4 regions of the Pseudomonas sp. SB113 genome follow, and region 3 is predicted to be linked to each of the others. Evidence: predicted binding sites of a transcription regulator. Region 3 holds the regulator's gene; each other region holds the start of a gene.
The links. The regulator FliA, encoded in region 3, starts transcription of late flagellar genes. The targets are predictions, from matches to a motif close to CTAAAGTTTNNNNNNNNNNNGCCGNTAA.
Positions count from the first base shown of each region.

Region 1 (5,057 bases), on a different contig from region 3:
AAGGGCGCCGCTGAGGCCAGCAAGGTTGACGCTGCTGAACACGATGAAGATCGTCAGCAGGCTGCGCACTGAACCGCGGACCTGGGACAACTTGTGGTCGGTGATCCATAGCGCGCAGGCGAAGACGAAGGCGGCGCAAAAGGCCAGGCTGACACCGAGCAGCCATTGCGGACCGATATCGGCACTGCTTGAGAGGCGCCCGGGTACGTCCAGCACAAACACCAGGCCCACCAGGATCAAGCCCATCAGCAAGGCGGTGCGCGCCGTCGGGCGCGGGCCGCCTAATGCCCAGGTGAGCAGGGCGAGCAAGATCGGGAACACGTTGCCCACCAGTAACGCCAGCGCCACCGGCACGCGGGCGACGGCGGAGTAGAGACACAGGCTCTGGGTGGCGATAAGCAGGCCCAGCAGCACTTGCCAGCGCCATGCACCTGCCGGCAGGCGCAGGTTTTGGCGTTGCCACAGCACAAGCACGGCCAGCACCAGCAAGGTGCCGCCCGAGCGCATCAAAATGGCCAACAGCACACCGGCGCCATCATCGAAAGCCACGCGAGCGGCGATGTGGTTACCGGCGAAGGCACAGCCCATGCAGAGCAGAATCAACACGGCAATGGGGCGGGAAAACAGGGCGGGGGTGCTTTGCAGGGCGGCAGGGGCAGACATGAAGGGACTCGGGCAGTTGACACCATCGTCGGGGATGGCGATTTGTTTTTAGGTTGTCGTACAACTTGCAGGTGGGATTTGTAGCGTGTTTGTGTCAAAGGGGCAAGGAGGTATTTCGTTTGAGTGGTTATCGTGTGGCGAGCCCGCTCGCCACAGTAAGCGGGCTCGGGACACGCTAGCCTTTAGCGATTGAAGCGCTCAACCAACGCGTATTGGGTGGACGCGGTATTCGTCAGTTCCTTGCTCAGGTCCGTGGATTGATGGGCTTGTATCGAGGTCTGGTCGGCCAGTTCGGCGATGGTGGTGATGTTGCGGCTGATCTCCTCGGCGACCGCGCTTTGTTCTTCGGTGGCGGCGGCGATCTGGGTGGTCATGTCGGTGATATGCGACACCGCTTCGCTGATCCCCACCAGGGCCTGGTCCGCTTCCAGCACCCACGCGACGCCTTCCTGGGCCTGGCGCTGGCCGTTTTCCATGCTTTGCACGGCGTTGTTGGATGACGTCTGCAACTGGGTGATCAAGGCATGGATCTGGGTGGTGGATTGCGAGGTGCGCTGGGCCAGTTGGCGTACTTCGTCGGCGACAACCGCAAAGCCTCGGCCTTGCTCGCCCGCGCGGGCTGCCTCGATGGCTGCATTGAGGGCGAGCAGGTTGGTTTGGTCGGCGATGCCTTTGATCACGTCCACCACGCTGCCGATTTCGTCGCTGTCCCGGGCCAGTTGCGCCACGGTAGTACCGGTCTCGCTGACCATGGCGGACAACCGCTCGATGGCTTCACGGGTATCGCGCGCCACTTCGCGGCCGCGCCCGGTCAGTACATAGGCCTGTTGGGTGGCGTCCGCGGTGCGCTGCACATGGCTGGCGACGTCCTGGGTGGTCGCGGCCATCTGGTTGACGGCCGCCGAGACCTGTTCGGTTTCCACGCGCTGACGGTTCAGGCCTTTGGCGCTGGCGGCGGCCAACTGATCGGATTGCGCGGCCAGGGTACTCAGTTGTTCGGCGCTGTCCTGCAGGCGGGTGAGGCAGGTTTTAAGGCGCGCGGTCTGGCTGAGAAACGCGGTTTCCAAACGAGACTGTGGGCCGCGTGCGTCACTGTACATCTGCGCGATCAAGGCATCTGACGTCGAAGGCTCAACCCCTTCCAACAGACGCAAGGTGCTGCTCTGGCGCCAGTGTGAGCACAGCAGGCCCACCGGCACTGCGACTGCCACGGCCACTGCGACGGCCACCGGCGCACTGAGGAACAGCCCGGCAACACTGCCGGCCACACCGGTGGCGATGTACGGCACGCAGCTCAATGCCGCCGGCAGCCACGCATCCTGGCGCGGCACGCCCGGCTTGCCTTGGCTGATACGCCGGTAGAGGGCCTGGGCGCGGCGGATTTCATCGGCCGTGGGCTTGACCCGCACCGACTCAAAACCAACGACTCGGCTGCCGTCGAAGATCGGCGTGACGTAGGCGTTGACCCAATAATGGTCGCCATTTTTCGAGCGGTTCTTGACGATGCCCATCCATGGCAGGCCTTGCTTGAGCGCACTCCACATGTGCGCAAAAACGGCGGGTGGCACATCAGGGTGACGCACGATGTTCTGGGGGGCGCCGATCAGGTCGGCTCGTTCAAAGCCGCTGATATCGACAAAGGCGTCGTTGCAGTAAGTGATCACACCCTGAACATCGGTGGCGGAGATGAGTTTTTGCGAAGGCGCGAGTGAAATCTCGCGCTGTGTTACAGGCTGGTTGTTACGCATTCCGACTACTCCCTGAATTGCCTTAGGTCATCGGCATCACAGGGAATAAGTTGATGGCTGATTGTCTGATCGATGCCGGCGCGTGACGAACGGCGTTCAGGCGCACCTAGGTGGCGAATTGTGTTTGTGCGATACGAAAACAGTTTTTGCCCGCGCGCTTGGCTTCGTATAACGCACCATCCGCATGGGCAATCAATGTTTGCGCGCAGGTGGGTGACGCACCGTTTGCTCCTTCAAAGAGGGCAATGCCGATGCTGGCTTGCAAGGCGTAGGGGCGCGCGCAGCGGTCAGAGGCCTGTTGCAATGTTTCTATAATCCGTTGCGCTGCCAGGGTGGCAGAGGTCACGCCGGAATTATTCATCAGCAGGATAAACTCGTCTCCGCCCAATCGGCCGGCGGAATCCTGATTGAGCCTGACAACGGATTTAAGGGTTGCGCCAAACTCGGCTAACGCCTTGTCACCTTCGGCATGTCCGTGGTTATCGTTGATGCTCTTGAAACCATCCAAGTCTATATAGAGCAGCGCAAAGTGTTTATCGGCATGCCGGTTGCGGGTCAGGGTGTTTTCAATCAATTCGAGTATCCCCACACGGTTGTACAGACCCGTGAGGGGGTCATGGGTCGCGCGGATTTCGTTTTTGGCTTCGGCCAGTAAAGCGCGCACCACGTTATCGTTCAACTTGTTGAGCAGTAGCCACATGCCTGTTAAATACAGCGGCGCCTGGAGCAGGAATATCCTCAGCAGCGGTTCCGGCTGAAACAAGGTGGCGAGCTTCATGGGCACATCAGTCAGCAATATTTGAGTAAATGCATAGCGCGGTACACCCTGGTTGCGCATGGCGATTGCAGCATTCACGCTGACCATTGAGGTGCACCCGAGCACTTGAAGAATCGCATCACCGCTGATCAGGCAACCGGCGGTGCCAACGCCCAACTCTGCCGCCCAGGCCAGGCCCAGTAATAACGATAAATCAATGGCACAGGGATGTTTTTGGCTGCCGTGTTTAGTGATCCAATACAGCAGTGCTAAACGAGAGACCCAAATCATTGAATCAATGATAAGCCAGGCAATGAAGAATTGGCTGGGCTGCAGGGTGACCGCGACCGTGCAGATCACCAAGCTGTTAAACCAGCCAACCCACAGCACCCCCCTGGAAGAAAAAGGCCCGGATATAAGTTCGCGGCGTATGCGCGCGTCATACGGCGCGTCTGCGTTTGTCAGCCATCTCATCGTCTTCGTTACAGGGAGTTGGTATTCCATATCGAACCTCACCTGAAGCGCTGAAATTGGTTAGTGGCACATAGCCATGCTGTCACCATTTCAGTGGCTTATCAAATGCTATTGAGATAACACTTGAGGGGCGTTAATTCATGAACTATTCACTTGCTATTCAGCGTATTCAATGGGGATTCGCCGAGGTAAAACGGCCTCCCATCACCTGGCATGATTGAAAAGCCTGAAACTTCCCGATGAAAAACCTCATAATGGCGGCCATTTTTGTTTAGCCCGTTATTCTGGTGTGCCCCCATGGAAATCAAGGTCAACTTTCTCGACAACCTCCGGCTTGAAGCCAAGTTCGACGACTTCACGGTGATTGCCGACCAGCCTATTCGCTATAAAGGCGATGGTTCGGCACCGGGGCCGTTCGATTACTTCCTGGCTTCGTCGGCGTTGTGTGCGGCGTACTTCGTCAAGTTGTACTGCGATACGCGCAACATCCCCACGGACAATATTCGCCTGTCGCAGAACAATATTGTTGATCCGGAAAACCGCTATAACCAGATCTTCAAGATCCAGGTGGAGTTGCCGGCCGATATTTCCGATAAAGACCGCCAGGGCATTCTGCGTTCCATCGACCGTTGCACCGTGAAGAAAGTGGTGCAGGCCGGGCCGGAGTTCGTGATCGAAGAAGTGGACAACCTCGACGCCGATGCCCAGGCCTTGTTGATGCCGAGCGCCGGCAGCGAGGCGGGCACTTATATCGCGGGCAAGGACCTGCCGCTGGAGCAGACCATCGCTAACATGTCCGGGATCCTCGCCGGCCTGGGCATGAAGATCGAGATCGCCTCGTGGCGCAATATCGTGCCGAACGTGTGGTCGCTGCATATCCGCGATGCGCATTCACCGATGTGCTTTACCAATGGCAAGGGCGCGACCAAGGAGGGCGCCCTGGCGTCGGCGTTGGGCGAGTTCATCGAGCGGCTCAACTGCAACTTCTTCTACAACGACCAGTTCTGGGGGGAGGAACTGGCCAGCGCGCCGTTCGTGCATTACCCGGACGAGCGCTGGTTCCAGCCGGGTCCGAATGACGAGCTGCCCGGTGAAATCCTCGACGCCTACAGCCTGAAGGTCTACAACCGCGACGGCGAGCTGCGCGGTTCGCACCTGTTCGACACCAACTCCGGCAACGAAGCGCGCGGCATCGTTGCGCTGCCGTTCGTGCGCCAGTCGGATGGCGAGGTGGTGTACTTCCCGTCCAACCTGATCGAAAACCTTTACCTCAGCAACGGCATGAGCGCTGGCAACACCTTGGCCGAGGCCCAGGTGCAGTGCCTGTCGGAGATTTTCGAGCGGGCGGTGAAGCGCGAAATCATCGAGGGCGAATTTGCCCTGCCGGACGTGCCGGCTGACGTGCTCGCGAAGTA
Region 1 covers NZ_JBFMHW010000016.1:77,943-82,999, reverse strand. The annotation lists gene AB1462_RS20685 (DMT family transporter) at 1-663, opposite strand, end outside; gene AB1462_RS20680 (methyl-accepting chemotaxis protein) at 846-2,411, opposite strand; gene AB1462_RS20675 (GGDEF domain-containing protein) at 2,518-3,672, opposite strand; gene AB1462_RS20670 (OsmC domain/YcaO domain-containing protein) at 3,940-5,057, shown strand, end outside.
Region 1: AB1462_RS20680 (methyl-accepting chemotaxis protein) is a predicted target of FliA. The motif match lies at 2,439-2,466, and genes of this name have one in related genera.

Region 2 (5,057 bases), on a different contig from region 3:
CCGTGTGGCCCAGGTGCTGGAGGACCGCAAAGGTGCGGACGCCGACAGCTCCTACGTCGCCAGCCTGTACCACAAGGGCCTGAACAAGATCCTGGAAAAACTCGGCGAAGAGTCCATCGAGACCATCATCGCTGCCAAGGACGCACAAATCAGCGGCGATTGCAGCGATGTAATCTACGAGACCGCCGACTTGTGGTTCCATAGCATGGTCATGCTCGCCCAACTGGGGCAGCATCCACAGGCCGTGCTGGATGAACTGGACCGTCGCTTCGGCTTGTCCGGGCATGCCGAGAAGGCCTCGCGCCCGTCCGCTTGAATAACTAAGACTAGAGGATTTGCAGCATGGGCATTTTTGACTGGAAACACTGGATCGTCATTCTGGTGGTGGTGGTACTGGTATTCGGCACCAAGAAACTCAAAAACCTCGGTACCGACGTGGGCGAGTCGATCAAGGGCTTTCGCAAAGCCATGAACGACGATGAAAAACCGGCCGACCCTGCCGCCAACCCCGTGCCACCGGCCCAGCCTGTGCACCCTCAGGCCACCCAGCCGATCACCGAGCGTCGTACCTTCGACGTGCAGGCTGAAAAAGTCGAAGAGCCGACCCGCAAAGACTCGTGAGCACTGACTAATGTTTGGTATCAGCTTCTCTGAACTGCTCCTCGTCGGCCTCGTGGCCTTGCTGGTACTGGGGCCGGAACGCCTGCCCGGTGCCGCGCGCACGGCCGGCCTGTGGATCGGGCGCCTGAAACGCAGTTTCAACGCCATCAAACAGGAAGTTGAACGGGAAATCGGCGCCGACGAAATCCGCCGCCAACTGCACAACGAACATATTCTGTCGTTGGAACAGGAAACACGGAAGATTCTGTCGCCCGTGCAAGAGCCGGCCAAGCCGGTTGAGCCCGTGGCCGAGCACAGCATCGCGCCGACACCCGTCGCCGATGCCACGCCCGCCGCTCCCGCCCCGACAGAGCCAGCGCCGACGCCCGTTGCGTCGCCCGCTCCCCATGACCCTACATTGCCGCCGCGAGCCCCATGAGCGCTGATAAACCGGAAAACGACCAGCATATGCCGCTGGTCTCGCACCTCACCGAGCTGCGGACCCGCCTGCTGCGTTGCGTGGCGGCGATCTTCGTGATCTTTGCCGGGCTGTTCGCCTTCACCCAGCAGATCTACACCTTCGTCTCCACGCCACTGCGCCAGTACCTGCCGGCCGGTGCGACGATGATTGCCACCGATGTGTCATCGCCCTTCCTCACGCCGTTGAAGCTGACGATGATGGTCTCGCTGTTCCTGGCGATCCCGGTGATCCTGCATCAGATCTGGGGCTTTATCGCGCCGGGCCTGTACAAGCATGAGAAGCGCATCGCGGTGCCTTTGCTGGTGTCGAGCATCCTGCTGTTCTACACCGGCATGGCCTTCGCCTACTTCCTGGTGTTCCCGTTGATCTTCAAGTTCTTCGCTGCCGCCACCCCGGCCGGCGTGGAAATGATGACCGACATCACCAGCTACCTCGACTTCGTGATGACGCTGTTCTTCGCCTTCGGCGTCGCCTTCGAAATCCCCGTGGCCGTGGTGCTGCTGGTGTGGATCGGCGTGGTCAACGTGCAGTATCTGAAGAAGATCCGCCCGTACGTGATCATCGGTTGCTTTGTGGTCGGCATGATCCTCACGCCGCCGGACATCTTCTCCCAGACCCTGCTGGCGGTGCCGATGTGGATGCTGTTCGAGATCGGCATCCTGTTCAGCGGCCTGATCAGCAAACGTGGCGAACACCCGGATGACCAACCCGCCGACGACGACCAGCCGCCAGCGACCCAGCCGTGAACCTGCTGCTGTTGTTCGATGCCGACTTTATCGCGGCCGACCGGGTGATCCTGCGTGATCGGCGCCTGGTGCATATGCAGGAAGTCCACCGCGCCGCCGTAGGCGATAGCCTGCGGGTCGGGCGCATCGGTGGGTTGATGGGCAACGCGCAATTACTGCGCCTGGAAGCCCTCGAAGCCGAACTGCAAGTGAGCTTCGACCAACCACCACCGGCCAAACTGCCCCTGACCCTGCTGCTGGCCCTGCCGCGCCCGAAAATGCTGCGCCGGGTGCTGCAAACCGTGGCGGCCATGGGCGTGCCAAAGGTGGTGCTGGTCAACAGCTACCGGGTGGAAAAAAGCTTCTGGCAAACCCCCTTCCTGGAGCCCGAGGCCATTCGCGAACAACTGATCCTCGGCCTCGAACAGGCGCGGGACACGGTGTTGCCGGAAATCGTTATCGAAAAGCGTTTCAAGCCCTTCGTCGAAGACCGCCTGCCGGCCCTGACCGAAGGTACCCTTGGCCTCATCGGCCATCCCGGCGATTACCCACCCTGCCCCCGTGGGCTGGATGAGCCGGTCACCCTGGCCATCGGCCCGGAAGGCGGCTGGATCCCCTATGAGGTGGACCTGCTGACCAAGGCCGGCTTGCAGCCGGTGCAATTGGGCGCCCGCATCCTGCGCGTCGAAACGGCCGTCACCGCCCTGCTCGCCCGTCTTTTCTAACCACACCGCACAACCCTGTGGGAGGGGGCTTGCTCCCGATGGCGGTGGTCCAGTATCAGAAATGCTGACTGACCCACAGCTATCGGGAGCAAGCCCCCTCCCACAGGGTAGAGCGTCGCTACAGAATCCCGTATGCAGGCCGATAACCCGTGAATAAGTCAAAGCCTGGTTCCAGGGGAGTTCGCAGCATGTATCGTTGGTTAGCCGAAAAACTAGGGAATGTGAGCGTCAAAACCAAACTGGCCATGGGCTTTGGCCTGGTATTGATCCTGACGCTGGTGACCACCTTCACCGGCTGGACCGGCCTGGGCAGCGTGATCAGCCGGGGCGACAAGCTGGGCTATATCTCCAGCCTCAATGAGCTGACCAAGGACCTGCGCCTGGCGCGCCTGGACTACGAAATGCGCCGGGGCGAGCAAGGCACGGCGGCGGTCAACGAGCTGATGAGCAAACTTGAAAGCGGCCTGAAAACCGCCGACACCTTGATCGATCAACCTGCCGACAATCTGCTGGTGGACGAGCAATTGGCCGCGGTCGCCCAATACAAGCGTGCGTTCGATGACATGGCCCAGGCCGGCGCCAACCGCGAAAACGCTCGCAGCAAGCTGGGCGATACTGCCGACAACGCAGTGCTCAAGATCGGCGAGATCGAAAAGTCCCTGCTGCAAGGCGACAGCGTCATCCAGTTCAACAGCGTGGTCGAGCTGAGCAAGCTGATCCAACAGGCGCGCTTCCAGGTGCGCGGCTACACCTACAGCGGCAAGGTTGAAGCAGAACAGCCGGCCCTGGACGCCATTGATAACGCCTTGAAGAAAATCGCCACCCTCAACGGCACGCTGCCTGAGCAGTATGCAACCAACCTGCAACAGGCCAGCGTTTCGCTGCAAGCCTATCGCGCCGCAGTCAGCCAATACCGCGACTCCCAGGTCGCAAGTGCCGCCGCCATGAAAAAGATGGGCGAGCAGGGCGACATCTTGCTCGAACACAGTAAAAAACTGACCCTCTCCCAGACCGTCGTGCGCGATACCGACGCCGCCCATGCCAAGAACCTGTTGTTGCTGGCCACCGTGCTTGCCCTCGTCTTCGGGCTGGTAGCGGCCTGGGCCATCACGCGGCAGATCATTCTCCCGTTGAACCAGACCCTCGAAGTTGCCAAGCGCGTTGCCTCAGGTGATCTGAGTCACAACCTCATTTCACTGCGCCAGGATGAATTGGGCCAACTGCAACGCGCCATGCAAAGCATGACCGTCGGCCTGCGCGAGTTGATCGGCGGCATCAGCGAAGGCGTCACCCAGATCGCCAGCGCCGCCGAGCAACTGTCGGCCGTCACCGAGCAGACCAGCGCCGGGGTCAACAGCCAGAAGGTCGAGACCGACCAGGTGGCCACCGCCATGAACGAAATGGCCGCGACCGTGCAGGAAGTGGCGCGCAACGCCGAGGAAGCGTCCGAAGCCGCCGCAGCGGCTGACCAGCAGGCCCGCGAAGGCGACAGGGTGGTCGGTGAAGCCATCGCCCAGATCGAGCGCCTGGCCACCGAGGTCGGTAACTCCACAATCGCCATGGGCGACCTGAAACGCGAAAGCGACAAGATCGGCAGCGTGCTCGATGTGATCAAGTCCGTAGCCCAGCAAACCAACCTGCTGGCTCTCAACGCTGCGATTGAAGCCGCCCGCGCCGGTGAAGCCGGACGTGGTTTCGCGGTGGTAGCCGACGAAGTGCGCAGCCTGGCCCAGCGCACCCAGAAGTCCACCGAAGAGATCGAAGAGCTGATCGTAGGCCTGCAACAAGGCACCCAGCAGGTGGCGTCCATCATGGACAACAGCCGCAGCCTTACCGACAGCAGCGTCGAGCTGACCCGCCGCGCCGGCAGCGCCCTGGAGAACATCACCCGCACGGTCTCGACCATCCAGGCGATGAACTCGCAAATCGCCACCGCTGCCGAACAGCAAAGTGCCGTGGCGGAAGAGATCAACCGCAGCGTGTTGAACGTACGCGATGTGTCGGAACAGACGGCTGCCGCCAGCGAAGAGACCGCCACGTCGAGCACCGAACTGGCACGCCTGGGCACACACCTTCAAGCATTGGTCGGTCGCTTTCAGGTCTGACATCCCTCCCCGCGCGGCGACCTGTCCTGGGTCGTCGCCGCAATCTGTGAAATTTCCTACACGCTTATCAGCCCCACCTCTGCACCAAGAGAACTAGCGTTCAACTCAGCTCAACGTGCCCATGCACCTTGAGAACGCCTGTTGTTCACGTGTCGGAGGTTCATCATGCTTCGTCGAATGACTCATCTGCTGGGTGACACCAGTGTCACCCTTAAACTCGCCCTGGGTTTTTCCCTGGTACTGGCCCTGAGCTTCGTGATTGCCGTGACCGGCTGGCAAGCCCTGTCCGCGTCCCTTTATCGCTCGCAAACGCTGTCGGTACTCGCGCAACTGGCCGTGGCTGGCGAGGAACTACGGGCAGACAGGATCGTTTACCGCACCCTCGACGATACCTCCAGCTTCAATCGCTTGAGTGTGAGCA
Region 2 covers NZ_JBFMHW010000002.1:83,338-88,394, reverse strand. The annotation lists gene AB1462_RS03225 (phosphoribosyl-ATP diphosphatase) at 1-316, shown strand, start outside; gene AB1462_RS03220 (twin-arginine translocase TatA/TatE family subunit) at 343-621, shown strand; gene tatB (Sec-independent protein translocase protein TatB) at 632-1,039, shown strand; gene tatC (twin-arginine translocase subunit TatC) at 1,036-1,827, shown strand; gene AB1462_RS03205 (16S rRNA (uracil(1498)-N(3))-methyltransferase) at 1,824-2,531, shown strand; gene AB1462_RS03200 (methyl-accepting chemotaxis protein) at 2,720-4,636, shown strand; gene AB1462_RS03195 (methyl-accepting chemotaxis protein) at 4,802-5,057, shown strand, end outside.
Region 2: AB1462_RS03200 (methyl-accepting chemotaxis protein) is a predicted target of FliA. The motif match lies at 2,650-2,677, and genes of this name have one in related genera.

Region 3 (5,057 bases):
GTGGATCGAAATCAGCCAGCGCAGCCAGGCGCAGTCCCTGGGCTACACCGTGGTGGACGCCAGTACCGTGGTTGCCACTCACCTCAATCAGATTCTGTACAAGCACTCCCACGAGCTGATCGGCCACGAAGAAGTCCAGCAATTGATGGGCTTGCTGGGCAAGGCTTCGCCAAAACTGGCAGAAGAGCTGGTGCCGGGCGTGCTGTCGTTGTCGCAACTGCTCAAGGTGCTGCAGGCGCTGCTGGCCGAACAGGTGCCCGTACGCGACATTCGCAGCATTGCCGAGGCCATCGCCAACAATGCCGCCAAGAGTCAAGATACTGCCGCGCTGGTGGCGGCGGTGCGTGTCGGATTGTCCCGCGCAATCGTGCAAAGCATTGTAGGGCTTGACTCCGAGCTGCCTGTGATCACCTTGGAACCAAGGTTGGAACAGATATTGCTCAATAGTATTCAGAAGGCAGGACAAGGCCAGGAAGAGGGCGTTCTGCTGGAGCCAAGCATGGCTGAGAAACTGCAGCGTTCGTTGATCGACGCCGCACAGCGCCAGGAAATGCAGGGCCAACCGGTGATTCTGCTGGTGGCAGGCCCGGTCCGGGCGATGTTGTCGCGGTTTGGACGTCTGGCAGTACCGAATTTGCACGTTTTGGCTTATCAGGAAATTCCTGACAACAAGCAAGTGACTATCGTCGCGACAGTAGGGCCCAACGGCTGAGGGTAGTGGGTTATGCAAGTTAAGCGTTTTTTCGCCGCCGATATGCGTCAGGCCATGAAACTGGTCCGCGATGAGCTGGGTGCCGATGCTGCGATTATCGGTAACCGTCGTATTGCCGGCGGTGTCGAGCTGACGGCTGCCCTGGATTACACCCCCTCGGCATTGGCGCCGCGTGTGCCGAACATGGAACTCGAAGACGAACTGCGCAAGACCGCTTCGCGCATCGTCTCGGCCCAGGCCGAACTGAGCATGCGTGGCGACAGCGATGCCACCACCAACCGCCAATTGTTCGCCGGCCTGCCGCTGACCGCCGCCGAACCGCTGGTTGAGCCAACGTTCATCGAACCGCCGCGTCCTGCCGCGCCAGCCCCGGCCGCCGCAGTCGATCAGCGTGTATTCGACTCGATGCGTTTTGAACTCAACGGCCTGCGCGAGCTGCTGGAAGTGCAGCTGGGCTCGCTGGCCTGGACCCAGCTGCAAGGCAGCAAACCGCACCAGGCCAACCTCTGGCGCCGCCTGCAACGCATTGGCCTGTCCGGCCCGCTGTCCCGTGACCTGCTGGCCCTGACCACCGAAATCGAAGAGCCTCGCCAGGCCTGGCGCATGTTGCTGGCCCACCTGGCGCGGATGATCGCCACCCCGGAAATCGAACCCCTGGAAGAGGGCGGTGTGATCGCCATGGTCGGCCCTGCCGGCATGGGCAAGACCACCACCCTCGCCAAGCTGGCGGCGCGCTATGTGCTCAAGTACGGCGCGAATAACATCGCGCTGGTGAGCATGGACAGCTACCGCATCGGCGCCCAGGAACAGCTCAAGACCTTGGGCCGTATCCTCAATGTGCCGGTCACCCACGTCGACCCGGGCCAATCCCTGGCCAACGCGCTCGACCCGTTGCTGCGCAAACGCGTAGTGCTGATCGACACCGCTGGCCTGCAAGCCAGCGATCCGGCATTGCGCATGCAGCTGGAAAGCCTGGCCGGGCGTGGCATCAAGTCGAAAAATTACCTGGTGCTTGCAACCACCAGCCAGAAACAGGTTCTTACCGCTGCGTACCACAGCTACAAGCGTTGCGGTTTGGCCGGTTGCATCCTGACTAAACTGGATGAAACCGCCAGCCTGGGCGAAGTGTTGAGCCTGGCTATCAGCCATGAACTACCGGTTGCCTACCTGACCGACGGGCCGCGGATCCCGGATGATTTGCATCTGCCGCGCCGTCATCAGTTGGTCAGCCGCGCCGTCAGCGTGCAAATGCAAGAAGAGCCTAGCGAGGAAGCGATGGCCGACATGTTCGCCGACCTCTATCACAACCCGGCAAAACGGGTGGGTTGAGGCGTGATGAACACCGTGAAATGTACCTACATCGATGGTCTGCAAGCGATTCACGCGGCCAAGCCATGTAGCCTGCGTCTAAGCAAGACAAGGTAAAGAAATAAAATGGGCAGCATGCATCCCGTACAGGTGATCGCGGTGACCGGCGGCAAAGGTGGCGTCGGGAAAACTAACGTGTCAGTGAATTTGTCCCTGGCCCTGGCAGAGCTTGGCCGTCGCGTCATGCTGCTGGATGCTGACCTGGGGCTGGCGAACGTCGACGTTCTGCTGGGGCTGACGCCCAAACACACGCTTGCCGATGTGATCGAGGGGCGCTGTGAGCTGCGCGACGTGCTGCTCCAGGGCCCTGGCGGGATCCGCATCGTGCCGGCCGCCTCCGGCACCCAGAGCATGGTGCACCTGAGCCCGGCGCAGCATGCCGGCCTGATCCAGGCATTCAGTGACATCGGCGACAACCTCGACGTGCTGGTGATCGACACCGCCGCCGGGATCGGCGAGTCCGTGGTCAGCTTCGTGCGCGCGGCGCAGGAAGTCTTGCTGGTGGTCTGCGATGAACCCACCTCGATCACCGACGCCTACGCCCTGATCAAACTGCTTAACCGTGACTACGGCATGAACCGCTTCCGCGTCTTGGCCAACATGGCCCAGAGCCCGCAGGAAGGTCGCAACCTGTTCGCCAAGTTGACCAAGGTCACGGATCGCTTTCTCGATGTCGCCTTACAATACGTCGGTGCGGTTCCTTACGACGAGTGTGTGCGCAAGGCTGTGCAAAAGCAGCGTGCAGTCTACGAAGCGTTCCCTCGTTCCAAATGCGCATTGGCGTTCAAGGCTATTGCCCAGAAGGTCGATACCTGGCCGTTGCCCGCCAACCCTCGGGGGCATCTGGAGTTTTTCGTCGAGCGATTGGTGCATCAGACGAGTGCGGGACCGGTGCTATGACAGCGAACGGCTATAACGTGTACAAGAAATCTGCCCGTGACAGCCAGGGCGAATTGATCGAGCGCTATGCGCCGCTGGTCAAGCGCATTGCCTATCACCTGTTGGCACGCCTGCCCGCCAGCGTCCAGGTCGAAGACCTGATCCAGGCGGGCATGATCGGCCTGCTCGAAGTGTCGACCAAGTACGACGCGAGCAAGGGCGCGAGCTTCGAGACTTATGCGGGGATCCGCATCCGTGGCGCGATGCTCGACGAGGTGCGCAAGGGTGACTGGGCGCCGCGTTCGGTGCACCGAAATACCCGCATGGTCAGTGACGCAATTCGTGCAATTGAAGCAAAAACCGGTCGCGACGCTAAAGATCACGAAGTTGCGGCCGAACTCCAATTGAGTCTCGACGATTATTACGGGATTTTGAACGATACCTTGGGCAGCCGCCTGTTCAGTTTCGACGACCTGTTGCAGGACGGCGAACACGAAGGGCTGCATGAGGACGGCGCGAGCGCTCATATGGAGCCGTCGCGTGACCTGGAAGATGAGCGTTTCCAGGGGGCGTTGGCGGACGCCATTGCCAACTTGCCGGAGCGCGAGCGGTTGGTGTTGGCGCTGTACTACGACGAAGAGCTGAACCTCAAGGAAATCGGTGAGGTCCTGGGGGTCAGCGAATCGCGTGTCAGCCAGTTGCACAGCCAGTGCGCCGCCCGCTTGCGGGGGCGTTTGGGAGAGTGGCGAGCGCGCTGACAGGCAGTGTGGGGGAGCATTGCAACGCGATACCGCGAAGGTGATAGGCCTTCGCGGGCTCGGGCCGTGGTGCCCCCGGCAGTCCTTTTTGTGTAATGCCTGTTGATTGAAATGGCGCGTCCAGGTGCTGGGCGCGTTTAAGACTGCTTGGAGGTCGAATTGGACAAGAACATGAAAATCCTCATCGTTGATGACTTCTCAACGATGCGGCGGATCATAAAAAACCTGTTGCGTGACCTTGGGTTCACAAACACGGTCGAGGCGGATGACGGCCTTACGGCGATTCCGATCCTCAACAGCGGGAGCATCGACTTTCTGGTAACGGACTGGAACATGCCGGGCATGACCGGTATCGACTTGTTGCGCCACGTGCGTGCCGACGAAAAATTGCGCAGCCTCCCCGTGTTGATGGTGACCGCCGAAGCCAAGCGTGAACAGATCATCGAAGCCGCCCAGGCCGGGGTCAACGGTTACGTAGTCAAACCATTCACTGCACAGGCCTTGAAAGAGAAGATCGAAAAGATCTTCGAACGCATCCACGGCTAATGCCATCGCGGGGGAGCTATGGAGCATAAAGAAACGTCACAGGGCGACTTTGAGTCGACCCTGAAAAAGCATGCTCACCAGTTGGTCGACAGCCTTGAAAAAGGCCATTTCGGCGACGCTGTGCAGTTAATCCATGAGCTTAACCAGACCCGTGACCGCGGCCTGTACCAGGAAGTGGGCAAGCTCACACGCGAGCTGCACAGTGCGATCGTCAATTTCCAGATTGACCCGCACATGCCCCAGGCCGAAGAGATTTCGCAGATCACCGACGCCACCGAACGCCTGTCCTATGTGGTCAGGCTGACCGAGGCGGCGGCCAACCGCACCATGGACCTGGTGGAAAACGCCACGCCTCTGGTTAACGGCATGGCCACGGAAGCCCAGGCCCTGAGCGTTGACTGGGGCCGCTTCATGCGCCGTGAAGTCGGTGCAGAAGAGTTTCGTGAGCTGGCCCGTCGGGTTGAAGGGTTTTTGTCACGCAGCGAGCAGGAAAACCGCACGGTTTCCAGCAACCTCAATGACATTCTGCTCGCCCAGGATTACCAGGACCTGACCGGTCAGGTGATCAAGCGTGTGACCCAGTTGGTCACCGAAGTGGAAAGCAACCTGCTCAAATTGGTACTCATGGCCGGCCAGGTCGACCGTTTTGCCGGCATCGAACATGACCGCGAAGCGATCCTCTCTGAAAAAGATCCACAAAAACATCTCGCCAAGGGTGAAGGTCCGCAGATTCATGCCGATAAACGTGAAGACGTTGTGTCAGGTCAGGATGACGTAGATGACCTGTTATCCAG
Region 3 covers NZ_JBFMHW010000007.1:163,342-168,398, forward strand. The annotation lists gene flhA (flagellar biosynthesis protein FlhA) at 1-712, shown strand, start outside; gene flhF (flagellar biosynthesis protein FlhF) at 725-2,041, shown strand; gene fleN (flagellar synthesis regulator FleN) at 2,147-2,980, shown strand; gene fliA (RNA polymerase sigma factor FliA) at 2,977-3,717, shown strand; gene AB1462_RS11835 (chemotaxis response regulator CheY) at 3,889-4,263, shown strand; gene AB1462_RS11840 (protein phosphatase CheZ) at 4,282-5,057, shown strand, end outside.

Region 4 (5,057 bases), on a different contig from region 3:
GTCACCAATGAAGACTTCCGAGCCGGGCAACAGGCTTTGTCGAATCGCATTGATGCCGCACAAGCGTACGCAAAGCAAGCGATGGAGTCAGCGCAAGAAATCTCTCAAAATGCTGCCTCTACTGATGAATTGGTAGTCCTCAAAGCCAACTTTGAAACACTCGAGAGCCGTCTTCTAGAACTCAGTCAATCACGAATCAAACAAACCACTGCTGCTCCCCTCAAGCCCAATCCTAAGCCCGTTGCCCGCCAACCCAAGAGGCAAGTACCGCCCGCTACCACCATTGTCACACCGCACCCCCCCCCTTTTACCGTTGTCGGTATCGAGTATCGCGGCGGAGAACGCTTTTTGTCCGTAGCACCGCCTGGCAGCACGCAGTTGAATCAAATTTACCTAATCCGACCTGGTGACGCTGTGGCGGGCACCGCCTGGCGCCTCAACGCTCTGGACGGAAGATCCGCACGCTTTGACGTGGCCGGAACACCTCAAACCGTAACTGTCGCGCAATAGGACCTCCTTTATGCACTCCCCTACCACTTCCTCGAAAACAATGAAGCCGAGGAACATTTTGAGTTTCATTGCAGGCTTGGCCAGCTTCGCGTTTGCACACGGCTGTAATGCGGCCTCGGGGCAATCAACGTCGATCTCGCACAGTCAGAACAGTGAAGTTCACACCTCTTCTCAAGGGGCCAGTCAGACAGAAATCGCCCGCGAGTGGGGATTAACCCCCCAAGAATGGTCCCGTTTTCAAACTCTGATGGAGGGTCCTCGCGGAATCTATTCGCCAGGCCTGGATCCTCTGACAGCACTTGGCATCGAAGCGAAGTCGGAGGGGGAGCGCCGACGCTATGCAGAGCTGCAGGTGCGAGCCGAGCGACAGCGTATCGATAAGGAACTGGCGTACCAGAGGGCCTATGACCAAGCCTTCGCACGTCTTTACCCCAATGAAAAAGTCATCCAATTATCGTCCAACCCTGCATCTGCTCCTGGCTCGAGAGCGTTAAGTGCTGTGAAAGGCACTGGACGACTAGCCGTTTTTGTTCAAGACAGTTGCAACGCATGTATTGACCGCGTCAAAGACTTACAAAACAAGAAACAGTCCTTTGATCTGTATTTCGTTGGTAGTCAAGGTGATGACGAAATAATTCGCCGCTGGGCCATCTTGGCCGGAGTCGAACCGGCCAGCGTGCGAAACCGACAGATCACACTGAATCACGATGCCGGTCGATGGCTTGGCCTTGGACTCGGCGGTGAGCTGCCGGCCGTGGTACGCGAGGTGAATGGACAATGGCACCGTCTGTAATCCGCGCGGCTTGAACGGCGGGGCTACTGCTTACCGCGGCATCTGCTAACGGCGCCGAGGTTCCGCCACCGGCCTATCAGTTGATTGCCCTGCCTGCTGGCGTTCCGTCCGAGGTGTTGTACTCCGTAGCACTGCAAGAGAGTGGCACCCGACTTCGCGGCCAGATCGTCCCCTGGCCCTGGACGTTGAATGTCGCCGGTGCCGGATATCGCTTTGCGACACGCAGCGATGCTTGCAGAGCGTTGATCATCGCCCTTCAGACCGCAGGCCCAAATAGAGTCGACGTCGGTCTTGGACAAACCAACATCGGTGCCAACACCGACGTCTCCACCGAGAAATCGACAGTGATTTAAGAGCTAGCGAATATAGTTTTTGCGGGCTAGGGATGGGTGAATACCTACTCAAAGGCCTGCTGAAAGACGTTGCCGTACACATCCAGTCATCGCAGGGATCGGGTAGATGACTTCTCCGGACGCTTACATTTCGGTGACCTACAGAGCGTAAAAAGCGCAGAAATTAAATAAAAGCGCAGGAATTAAATAAAAGCGCAGGAATTTCGCGCTCCCTCGAAACGAAACTATCTTCTTGGTAGTAGTGAGGCTATATTTTTATACAAAACAAGCCCACAGTTAGACAATCCAATGATTATTTGCCGAACCAAATCACTCTGCAGCATATTAAGGCAGACTCGAACTGTCCGAGCCTTAGATATTTGACGGTCTGAGTGAATAAATCTCCCATTTGCCCAACCTCCTGCCGATAAATACGCCTTTATATAACTCTCCCTCATCGAGGATGTTCCTAATCATGTTACAAACCATTCAAGCACGCTATGCAGCAACTTTTATCGGGTTCGTTTTACTGGTAGCGATATTGACTGCATCCGGAATTGCACTCTTTATCACCCCTGGTCTGACCAGCACAGACGAGCGTAAACTTGTCACTGAAGCGGCGGAGATTAGTGCGGTCATCAAGGGAGAATTGGCCCGGGTGCAATCCCAGCAGCGCGTGATTACGGAGGTGGTTCCTAAACTCGACAGTGACAGCATTGACCGCTTGTTACCCAGTATGATCAACCAATATGGTGAGCTTAAGGTTTTTGGGGGTGGAATCTGGCCACTTCCTAACAAACGTACTGTAGGGCTAGCCAAGCAAAGTACCTTTTTTCACCGAGACGCGAGCGGCAAACTTATACTCAACACCCACTGGAATACGCCCGAATCACAAAACTATTTTGACCAGCCCTGGTATCTCGGCGGGCTAAAAGCGAAGGCAGGCCAGTGCAACTGGGCTGCTGCCTATCGTGATGATGCGAGCCCTGAGCCACGCACCAACTGCGCAATGGCGATTAGCAAGGATGGCGCTCCATACGGCGTAGCCACGGTGGACATTACATTAGGTTTTTTCAACGAACTGGTAGCGCAGAAAGAACGTGATCTACATGCCGAGCTGATGATTGTTGAAAACGACGGCAAGATACTGAGCAACCAGCCTGAAATTCCAGGTAACAACGTACTCAAGAATCTAAGCGATTTGGCGGGCAGCTATCCGTTCACGGCGGCGGTGCTAAGTATGCTCAAAACCCCCGGCTCCCTGCGCACTACCTTTATTGGCAGTAATGGGAAGGAATACACCATGTTCCTTATCCCTGTTGAAGGCACTCCTTGGCAACTGGCAGTGGCGCAGTCTACAGAGCTGTTGACCGCGCAGAGCAGCAATGTGCTCAAGATGTTGGCGACGCTGCAGATCCCAATGGTTATAGTAATGTTGCTAGTCATCGTGTTTGCGCTAAGGCAACTGATGAAGCGTCTAGCAGTGCTCAAAGCCAATATCGATAATTTGTCGGCCGGTGATGCGGATTTGACCCAGCGCATTGCGATTCGCCAAGAGGACGAGGTTGGTGCAGTAGGTCAGTCTATCAACCGGTTCATCATCTATCTGCAAAAAATGATTACTGAGGTGTCCGATTCTTCCTCGGTCATCGCTCAGGGTATAGAACAGCTACGAGGACAATCGCAAGGTACGAATCGCATCCTTAATCGCCATGCGACCGAAACAGATCAGGCGGTAACTGCGATTACAGAGATGAGCTCAACCGCCAATGACGTGGCCCGTAACGCGGCTCAGACTGCGAGCATGACTCAGGTTGCCAGCGAAAAGGCGCGGCATTCCAAAATAGTGGTGGAAGATGCATCGAGTAGTGTTCGCGAGCTGATTTCGGAGGTGGAGGATGCGACCAGTAAGGTGCGTGCGATGGAGCAGGACGCCCAGCGAATCAATGCCGTGCTCGCTGTGATAGGCGAGATTGCGGGACAAACCAATTTGCTTGCACTCAACGCTGCCATCGAAGCAGCTCGCGCCGGAGAACAGGGCCGAGGCTTTGCCGTTGTCGCCGATGAGGTCAGAGCGCTTGCAGGAAGAACGCAAGCCAGCACTTCTGAAATCAACGAAATGCTAACCCGACTGCAGCGCGGCGTTGACGCCGCCGTCGTGGCTATGGAGCACACCAAGGACCGTTGTCAGGCTACGGTAGATAAGACTTCCAAGGTCAATGAGGGTCTGGACGAGATGACTGATTCGGTCGTGCGTATAAATGACCTCAGCACCCAGATCGCAACAGCAGCAGAGGAGCAAAGCGCAGTGACGGAGGAGATCAATAGCAATATGGTTGCGGTCCAGCATATTGTCGACGAGTTGGTCGCGGGGGGGATGCAGAGCGAGAAGAGCACGGCTGCGCTTGCGGCCTCGAATAATAAGCTGATCGCTGTCGTAAGCCGTTTCAAGGTTTAAGCTTTTTTTACACGTTCTGGGCGGGTAGCGGACGCCGATTACCGGTAACCGTCCAGCCAAATCACCTACCGAATTCCAGCATTAGTGGCGATAGTGTCCGGCGCCGGTGCTTCGTAATGACTGCACATTCTGAAACTCCCTCAATTTTGACGCCTCAATTGGCATTTACCGTCCAGAGCTGATCAAGTCTGGTGGTGTAGTTCGGGCTCATCAACTCACGACGCATCGCCCAGGCCGGCGCCGCTGGCACCGCTGCCGCGCGCAACGTTCCACGGCCCCACCGGCTGTTGATTTCATCGAGAACGTTCATCACCTTGTCCGCTGCAGCTGGTTGCGTGTGCGCGAACAGATCGTCAGTGAATTCACCTGATTGACGAAGATCCATCAACAAAATCTCAGCCTTGCTGTATCGGAACCCTGGGCGGAACAGGCGTTCCACCGCCCGTGTCGCGACCTTGGTGATCAAACGCACGTCATTGGTAGGGTAGGTTAGCTCCACGACCACGCCGTTAGCGTAGCGGGCCTCACCGGGGTTAAACATGCCGGTACGGATGCTCACGCGGATCTTTTTGCACAGTGAATGCTGAGCCCGTAACTTCTCCGAAGCCCGCTGCGCGTAGGTGGCCACCGCCTCTTGGATCGGCTCAATCGTCTCCAGGCGCGTACCGAACATTCTGCTGCAGCAGATCTCCTGCTTGGCCGGTGCCGCCTCTTCCAGGGCTAGGCACGAGGTGCCGGCAAGCTCGCGCACGGTTTTCTCCAGGACGACGCTAAATTTGCGGCCAAGCAAGAGCGGACCCGCAAACAATCTTCTCTAAGGTTCCCTTCGACAACATCAGCCTGTCTTTGAAGTCAGAAGTAACGGAGCCGCCACAATGACGACGCCCTCGAATCTGACGGAGGAATACATCTTTGCCCATGATCTACGACCTGCCAGTGCAAAAATCTATCGTGCCTCGACCAA
Region 4 covers NZ_JBFMHW010000012.1:130,692-135,748, reverse strand. The annotation lists gene AB1462_RS17585 (methyl-accepting chemotaxis protein) at 1-510, shown strand, start outside; gene AB1462_RS17580 (TIGR03759 family integrating conjugative element protein) at 551-1,303, shown strand; partial or broken gene AB1462_RS17575 (lytic transglycosylase domain-containing protein) at 1,330-1,614, shown strand; gene AB1462_RS17570 (methyl-accepting chemotaxis protein) at 2,099-4,093, shown strand; partial or broken gene AB1462_RS17565 (DUF4113 domain-containing protein) at 4,248-4,871, opposite strand; partial or broken gene xerC (tyrosine recombinase XerC) at 4,969-5,057, shown strand, end outside.
Region 4: AB1462_RS17570 (methyl-accepting chemotaxis protein) is a predicted target of FliA. The motif match lies at 2,039-2,066, and genes of this name have one in related genera.